Regions from separate parts of the Arthrobacter sp. TJ-265 genome, predicted to be linked through region 1. Evidence: predicted binding sites of a transcription regulator. Region 1 holds the regulator's gene; the other holds the start of a gene.
The links. Region 1 encodes Rex, which represses fermentation and respiration genes when NADH is low (regulators of the CRP and FNR family bind a similar motif). Its sites were predicted from a motif close to CTTGTGAANNNNTTCACAAG; they were not measured.

Region 1 (4,385 bases):
CCTGCCGACGGTAGGGCTCGCCCCAGGAGGGGCGGAGGGGGTTGACGAGGAGGGGCCAGTTGCGGGGCTGCCGGAGCCTGCTCTTGATCCCCGACATCCCTTCGAAGCGGTTCTCCGCCTCGATGATGCGCTCGTCGGTGGAGACGGGAAGCCCGAGGGTCTCCGCCAGCGGCCGGGCGGTCTCCTGCGCACGGTCCAGCGGCGAGGCCACGAGATGCACGATATCGGCACCTTCGTCGCGCCGCTCCTGGAAGTGCCGGGCCATCTGGACGGCCATCTGACGGCCCAGATCCGAAAGGTGGAACTCGGGGAGCCGCCCGTAGAGGACTCCCTCGGGGTTGTGGACCTCACCGTGGCGCACCAGGTGGACGGTTGATCGCTGCATCCTTCCAGTTTCGCGCATGCTGCGTGCGACGGCCAATCGGCATCCGGGCAAGGGTTGGTTGAACATTTTACCGATCTGTGGAATAAAACATGCATATGCATGCTTCTAATCCCTGTAAGCATCCGCACGCCACCTTTCTCAGGAGCTCTTCATGACTGTCCCCTCAGGCCTCACCTCCGGCACCTGGTCCTTCGACCCCTCCCACAGCGAGGTGGGCTTCAGCGTCCGCCACGCCGGCATCAGCAAGGTCCGCGGCTCGTTCCAGGACGTCGACGCCGCGCTTACCGTCGGCTCGTCCCTCGAGGACTCGAGCATCTCGGCGACCATCAGGACCGCCTCCTTCACCTCCGGTGACGAGAACCGCGACGGCCACGTCAAGGGCGCCGACTTCTTCGACGTCGAGCAGTTCCCCGAGATGACCTTCGTGTCCACCTCCCACGAGGGCTCCGGCGAGACGTACAGGATCAACGGTGACCTGACCATCCGCGGCATCACCAAGTCCGTGGTCCTCGACGCCGAGTTCAACGGCGTGGCCGTGGACCCCTTCGGCGCCACCCGCGCCGGGGTCTCCGCCTCCACGAGCATCTCGCGCAAGGACTTCGGCCTCACCTGGAACGCCGCACTCGAAGCCGGCGGTGTCCTCGTGGGCGACAAGGTGACCATCACCATCGAAGCCGCTTTCGTGGCTCCCGCGGTCGCCACGGTCTGATCCGCCACCCGGGGCCACCGCCCGCCCGCAGGCCCCGACGGCCGGCGTCGTCCTCCCGATGACGCCGGCCGTCGGCGTTTCGTCCCGCCCCCACCGGGAGCCGACGATCTAGGCTGACGGTGACCACATCCACGAGGGGCGCGTCCATGGGGGCACCACCGGGCGGATGACCACCACTGATCAGCGAAGGACGCGATGATGAGCACACCACAGGACAACCCGAACGGGCAGGACAACGGGCCCGCCTGGAATCCTCCGGGATCGGGCAGCAGCGGCCAGAACCCCTATCCCCCGCAGGGCCAGCCGTCGTACGGCGGGCAGGACGACGGGAACCGGGCTGCCCAGCCCCCGGGGTACGCCTACCCGACGTCGGCCGCACCGGGTCCCGCCGAGAAGGGGCCGGCCCCCAAGGAGGTCCACCGGGCCTACTACCTCATCCTCGCCGCGGGCATCGTCTACCTGCTGTCCTCCGTCGTCTCCCTGCTGACGACCGATGTGCCGGACATGGCCGGAGCCGCGGTCGGGGTGGGCGTCGGACTCGTCGTCTCGGTGATCATCGCGGCCCTGTACGTGGTCCTGGCCGTCTTCATCCGCAGGGGCCGGAACTGGGCGCGCATCACCGCGACGGTCCTCGCCGCACTCAACGTGGTGGGCACACTCGGCATCCTCTTCCTGACGCCCGTACTCACCGCCGCCGCGGAATCGGCCGGACAGCCCGTGGCCGAAACGTCCGCGATCTCGACGGTGTCCAGCGTGCTGGTCATGCTGCTGGGCGTGGCCGGCGTCGTCCTGACCTACCTCAAGCCCGCGCGGCCGTACTTCGCACCGCAGAAGCTCGGGTACTGAACGCGCAGTCGCGCGTAACCCTGCCTACTGGGCGCGGGAGATCGGACCGAGGTCCGGCTCCTGCGCCCTTTGCGCGTGGTAGGCCAGGATCTGCAGCTCCGTGGACAGGTCCACCTTGCGCAGCTGGACATGCGGTGGCACCTGCAGCACCACGGGCGCGAAGCTGAGGATGCTGGAGATCCCGGCCGCGACGAGGCGGTCACACAGTTCCTGGGCGACCCCCGCAGGAACCGCGAGCACCGCCATGTTGGTGCGGGTGCGTTCCAGCACCGCCTCGAGGTCGTCGACGGCGCTGACCCGGAGGTAGCCCACCTCGGAGCCGACGACCAGCTGGTCGGCATCGAAGAGCGCCACGATCTCGAAGCCCCGCGAGCCGAACCCCGAATAGCCGGCGAGGGCTCGTCCGAGGTTGCCCACGCCGAGGATGGCGACGCGCCAGTCGAGCGTCAGCCCGAGGGCCACCGAGATCTGCCGGTTGAGGAACTGCACGTCGTACCCGACGCCCCGGGTGCCGTAGGACCCGAGGTAGGAGAGGTCCTTGCGGAGCTTGGGGGAATTCACTCCGGCGGCATCCGCGAGCTCCTCGGAGGACACCCGTTCGATGCCCTCGGCGAGCAGGGAATTCAGCGCCCGCAGGTAGATGGTGAGACGGGCGACCGACGCCGGAGGGATATGGCGCGCCGCATCGTCCACGGGGTGAAGGCCTGGCATGTCCGGCGGTGTCACTGTCATCGGCTCCGTTGCTAGCACCGCCGCGCCCGGTGCGGGAGCCGCGGTTCCGGGGTCCCTCGGCGTCGGGGGCGGAAGTACCACCACTGTATGCCGACGGCGCGGGGCCTCCAAGCCGGACGGCGGGCGGCCGTCAGCGCGGCTGCAGGGCTGGGCCGGCCGTCGCCCGTCGGGGCTGTCAGGTGCCGGCCAGCAGCCGCCTCAGCCTCGACTCGTCGATCGACCAGAAGTCCCGCTGCACCCCGTCGATGAACAGGACGGGCAGCTCCTCCGCGAACCGGGCGCCGAGCGCGGGAACCTCGGCCGCGTTCACCTCGCGCCAGCCCAGACCCAGGTCGGCGGTCACCCGCCGCACGACGGCGCGGGCGTCCTCGCAGAGATGACACCCGGGGCGGGTGAGGAGTACGACGCCGGCACCGGGCGCCTCCGCGGGGGATTCCATCCCTCCACGGTACTGCGCCCGTGCGGCGCGGGCGGCGGGAAGCAGCACCGGCGGGAGATCACGCCGGGGGGAGGAGTCGAAGAACTAGACTCGGAGCATGCCGGACGCCGCCCGGGTCACGCACCCCACCCTCCAGCCTCCGGCGACCGTCGCGGGCGAAGCAGCCTTCTTCGACGTGGACAACACGCTGATGCGCGGCGCGAGCCTCTTCCACGTGGCCCGCAAGATGTACCAGCGCAAGGCCTTCACGCTGCGCTTCGCCGCAGGGCTGGCCTGGAAGCAGCTCCGCTTCATCATGCGTGGCGAGACGATGACGGATGTGAACTCGGTGCGGGACGCCGCCCTCGCGTTCGCCATCGGGATCGCCCACGAGGACATCCTGGCCCTGGGCGAGGAGGTCTACGACGAGATGATCGCGTCGAAGATCTGGCCCGGCGCGCGTGCCCTCGCCGAGCAGCACCTGAGCTCGCACCGGCAGGTCTGGCTGGTGACCGGCACCCCGGTGGAGGTGGCCGGCGTGATCGCCAGCCGCCTCGGCCTCACCGGAGCGCTCGGCACCGTGGGGGAGGTGGCCGACGGCCTGTACACCGGCAAGCTGGTCGGCGACTTCCTGCACGGGCCGGCCAAGGCCGCAGCCGTGCTGGGACTGGCCCGGCGGGAGAACCTGGACCTCTCGCGCTGCTGGGGCTACAGCGACTCCTACAACGACATCCCCCTGCTGACCGCCGTCGGGCACCCGGTGGCCATCAACCCGGACAGCCGGCTCCGCCGCCATGCCCGTGCGAACAACTGGCCCGTCTACGATTTCCGCAGCGGGCGACGGGCGGCGACCCTGGGCCTCCGCGCGGCCACCGTCATCGGATCCGTCTACGGACTGTGGCGCGGGTACTCACGGTTCAGGAGTTCCTGACCCGCGGATCCGCCCGGGAAGCCCGCCGGACGACAACGGCCCGGGTTCCACGCATGGAGCGGGAATCCGGGCCGGTCAGCACACTCCGGCTCGCGGCCGGGCGCCTGCCTACTTCTTGTTGCGGCGCTGGTGACGGGTCTTGCGAAGCAGCTTGCGGTGCTTCTTCTTTGCCATACGCTTGCGGCGCTTCTTGATTACTGAACCCATAGAGTCCTCACAAACTGTTGTGTTGCCAGGGCGGACTGCGGCGAGGTGCCACGGGGGAAGCCCTGGTGATGACGAAAGGCGCGTGCCTGGTGGCAGTTGCCCGTTTGATGCAATAAGTCGAGCGGGCTCGGAACCCGCCCAAAACGCTCCTTAACAG
Region 2 (4,385 bases), on a different contig from region 1:
GCCCGCGCGCACCTCGAAGTCGATGTCGTGGAAGACGCCCGGCCGGGTCAGTCCCTCGACCTCCAGGACGACGTCGCCGGCCTTCGTCTCGGTCTTCGGGAACAGGGCGTCGATGTCGCGTCCCACCATCTCCCGGACGATCGCCTCCACCGACGTGGCCCGCGTCTCGTGGGTGGCGATGTAGGCGCCGTCCCGCATCACCGTGATGCGGTCGCACAGGCCGAAGACCTCGTCGAAACGGTGGGAGATGAACAGGATGCCGCTGCCGGCGTCTCGCAGGCGTCGGGCGACGGCGAACAGGCGGTCCACCTCGACGCCGCTGAGCGCCGCCGTGGGCTCGTCCATGACGAGGATGCGGGCATCGAGGGAGATGGCCTTGGCGATCTCGATGATCTGCTGGTCGGCGATGGACAGTCCCTCGGCCACGCGGTCGGGGTCGATCGGGACACCGAGCTGGCCGAACAGCTCCCTCGCGCGGCGCCGCATCTCGACGCGGCTGATGAGGCCGAAACGGCCCCGGGGCTGCCGCCCGATGAAGATGTTCTCGGCGACCGTGAGATCGGGGAAGAGCGTGGGTTCCTGGTAGATGACGGAGATCCCGGCAGCCTTGCTGTCGGCGACGTTGCGGAAGCTGACGCTCTGCCCGCCGACGAGGAACTCCCCCGCGTCCGGGTGGTGCACCCCCGCCAGGATCTTCACGAGGGTGGACTTCCCGGCGCCGTTCTCACCGACCAGCGCGTGGATCTCGCCTGCCGCCAGGTCGATGGTGCCGTCGGCGAGGGCGACGACCGGACCGAAGGTCTTCAGCGCCCCGCGGAGTGCCAGCACGGGGGTCCGCCCCGGTGCGGACGGGTCCGTGGCGTCACTGCCAGGGCCATCAGGGTGCGTCACTGCGACTCCTCGGGAAGAAATGAATCGTTTCAGATTCGATGTCCTCGAATAGTAGGCGCGACCCACAGGGCCGTCAACAGGCCGAGATCGGACTGTGACCCCGGCGCGACCGCGGGGTCGACCCGTCAGCCGGGAGCTTGGACCCGGGCCTGCGAGCTGCGGCGTTCCACGAGTTCGGGATCGAAGATCACCTGGCGCCGGCGGGCGGTGGGCCCCTCGATCTCCTCGAGGAGCAGCTCGACGGCGGTGCGCCCCATGAGCTCGGTCGGTTTGCGGACGCTCGTCAGCGGGACCACCGTGGAGGCGGAGAAATCGATGTCGTCGTACCCGATGAGCGCGAGGTCCTCGGGGATCCGGAGGCCGCGGATCAGCAGGACAGCCTGCATGACGCCGATCGCGAGGAGGTCGTTGGCGCAGAAGATGCCGTCCGGCAGCTCCTCGTGCCGGCGCCGGGCGATGGTCTCCCCGACGTCCCGGCCGGCCAGGACCGTCATGGCATCGGCTTCGAGGACCTCCAGCACGGCGCCGTCCTGCTCCGCGATCGCCTGGCGGGCACCCGCCAGACGGTCCGCGACCTGGCGGTAGTCGGCCCTGGTCCCCACGAACGCTATCCGCCGCCGGCCCGCCTCGAGCAGGTGCCGGACGGCGATGTAGCCGCCGGCGACATCGTCCACGGACACCGAGCTGCAGCGTCGCTGCGGGTCGACGCGGTCCACGAGCACCACGGGCATGCCCCGCTGGCGCAGCGCCTCGACGCGTGGGCCCACATCCCCGACCGGCGAGATGAGCATGCCCTGCACACGCTGCTGCTCGAAGACGTCGATGTACCGGGCCTCGCGCTCCGCGTCCTGGCCGCTGTCGCCGAGCACCACGGTGCTCCCGTTCTCGGCAGCACAGTCCTCTGCCGCGCGGGCGAGCGAGGAGAAGAAGGGATTCCCGACGTCGAGCACCACCAGGCCGATGGTGCGGCTCTGGCCCGCCCTCAACTGCCGGGCGGCGTCGTTCCGCACGAAGCCGAGCCCGTCGATCGCGGCCTGCACGCGCTCGCGGGTGGCCGTGGAGACGCGCGCAGGATGGTTCAGCACGTTCGAGACGGTTCCGACCGCCACTCCGGCCCTGTCCGCGACGTCCTTGATGCTGACTGGTCGGCTGCTCATGGGGACTCCGGCTGTCTCGGAGGTCTCGTCGCGCGTCGGCGGGGCGCCGATAGGACGGTTGACACTCGGTCTCCCGCAAGGATAGCTTTGAAACGTGCTAATGAAACGATTCAAAAGCACGACGCATCCACTTCCTCGTCCGGGCCCCGTCCGGACGGGCGACAGAACCCGAGAATCACCGCCGGTGGAATGAAGCACCCGGCCCGCACGCTGGAGAGAGTACATGACTGTCATCGACGACATCGCGGCAGAGCTGGACCAGCTCGCCATCGAGGTGCCCTCCTGGGCCTACGGCAATTCCGGGACCCGGTTCAAGGTGTTCGCGACGCCCGGCACGCCGCGCACCGTCCACGAGAAGATCGCCGATGCCGGCATGGTCAACCGACTGACCGGCCTTGCCCCGAGCGTGGCCCTCCACATCCCCTGGGACAGGGTCGACGACTACGCGAGCCTCGCCGCGCATGCCGGCGAGCACGGCGTACGGCTCGGCACCATCAACAGCAACACGTTCCAGGACGACGACTACAAGTTCGGCAGCCTGACGCACAGCGACGCCGCCGTGCGGAACAAGGCGATCGACCACATGTACGAATGCATCGAGGTCATGAACGTCACCGGCTCCCGGGACCTGAAGATCTGGCTCGCGGACGGCTCGAACTACCCGGGGCAGGCCGACATGCGGTCCCGGCAGGACTGGCTGCAGGACTCCCTGCGGAAGGTCTACGACCGCCTCGGCGAGGGCCAGCGGCTGGTGCTCGAGTACAAGTTCTTCGAGCCGGCGTTCTATCACACGGACGTCCCCGACTGGGGTACCTCCTACGCCCACTGCCAGCAGCTCGGCGACAAGGCCCTCGTCTGCCTCGACACGGGCCACCACGCGCCCGGGACCAACATCGAGTTCATCGTGGCGCAGCTGATCCGCCTCGGGAAGCTCGGCTCCTTCGACTTCAACTCCCGCTTCTACGCGGACGACGACCTCATCGTCGGGGCGGCGGACCCGTTCCAGCTCTTCCGCATCATGGCCGAGGTGATCCGCGGCGGCGGCCTCGACCCGTCCAGCGGGATCGCCCTCATGCTCGACCAGTGCCACAACCTCGAGGAGAAGATCCCCGGGCAGATCCGCTCGGTGCTGAACGTGCAGGAGATGACGGCGCGCGCCCTGCTCATCGACCGCCCCGCCCTCACCGCAGCGCAGGAGGCCGGCGACGTCCTCGGCGCCAACGCCCTTCTGATGGACGCCTTCTACACCGACGTCCGCCCGGGCCTGGCCCGGTGGCGCGAGTCGAAGGGACTCCCTGCGGATCCCCTGACCGCGTACCGCGACAGCGGATACCAGGACCGGATCAACACCGAACGGCAGGGCGGCCAGCAGGCCGGATGGGGAGCATGACAGTGACGACGAAGCAGCCGACGACGGCCACACCTACCAACGGCACAGCCAATCAGACCGTCAGCGACCTCATCGGGCGCTCCAACCGGCTCGGCGCCGACAAGCGCACCACGAACTACGCCGGCGGCAACACGTCCGCCAAGGGCACGGGCGTCGATCCCGTCACGGGCGAGGACGTGGAGCTGCTCTGGGTCAAGGGATCCGGAGGCGACCTCGGCACGCTCACGGAGTCCGGGCTCGCCGTCCTGCGGCTCGACCGCCTGCAGTCCCTGCGCTCCGTGTACCCGGGGGTGGAGCGCGAGGACGAGATGGTCGCCGCGTTCGACTACACCCTCCACGGAAAGGGCGGGGCGGCGCCGTCCATCGACACCGCCATGCACGGGCTCGTCGACGCCGCGCACGTGGACCATCTGCACCCCGACTCCGGGATCGCCGTCGCGACCGCGGCGGACGGCGAGGCCCTGACCAGCACCATCTTCGGGCCGAAGGTGGTCTGGGTGCCCTGGCGGCGGCCCGGGTTCCAGCTCGGCCTCGACATCGCCGCCCTCAAGGAGGCGAACCCCGAAGCCATCGGCACCATCCTCGGCGGCCACGGCATCACCGCCTGGGGCGACACGTCAGCGGAGGCCGAGGCGAACTCGCTGTGGATCATCGAGGTGGCGGAGCGGTACATCGCCGAGCACGGCCGTCCGGAACCCTTCGGGCCGGCGCAAGAGGGCTATGCCGCACTGCCCGAGGAGGAGCGCCGGGTGAAGGCCGCGACCCTCGCGCCGACCATCCGTGGCCTCGCCTCCACGGACAAGGCACAGGTGGGCCACTTCACCGACGATCCCCGCGTCCTCGACTTCCTCGCGTCCACCGGGCACCCGCGCCTCGGGGCGCTCGGGACCAGCTGCCCCGACCACTTCCTGCGCACCAAGGTGAAGCCGCTGATCCTCGACCTGCCG

Region 2: the regulator Rex is predicted to act here: its motif matches at 2,146-2,165, upstream of rhaI (L-rhamnose isomerase).

What each region holds. Positions count from the first base shown of each region.
Region 1 covers NZ_JBZCND010000001.1:168,300-172,684, reverse strand. Annotated here, with positions in the region: gene AC4D2E_RS00780 (histidine phosphatase family protein) at 1-385, opposite strand, end outside; gene AC4D2E_RS00775 (YceI family protein) at 537-1,094, shown strand; gene AC4D2E_RS00770 (hypothetical protein) at 1,293-1,940, shown strand; gene AC4D2E_RS00765 (redox-sensing transcriptional repressor Rex) at 1,965-2,651, opposite strand; gene AC4D2E_RS00760 (glutaredoxin family protein) at 2,848-3,111, opposite strand; gene AC4D2E_RS00755 (HAD family hydrolase) at 3,209-4,021, shown strand; gene AC4D2E_RS00750 (30S ribosomal protein bS22) at 4,130-4,228, opposite strand.
Region 2 covers NZ_JBZCND010000004.1:63,181-67,565, reverse strand. Annotated here, with positions in the region: gene AC4D2E_RS14090 (sugar ABC transporter ATP-binding protein) at 1-891, opposite strand, end outside; gene AC4D2E_RS14085 (LacI family DNA-binding transcriptional regulator) at 1,017-2,048, opposite strand; gene rhaI (L-rhamnose isomerase) at 2,272-3,438, shown strand; gene AC4D2E_RS14075 (bifunctional aldolase/short-chain dehydrogenase) at 3,435-4,385, shown strand, end outside.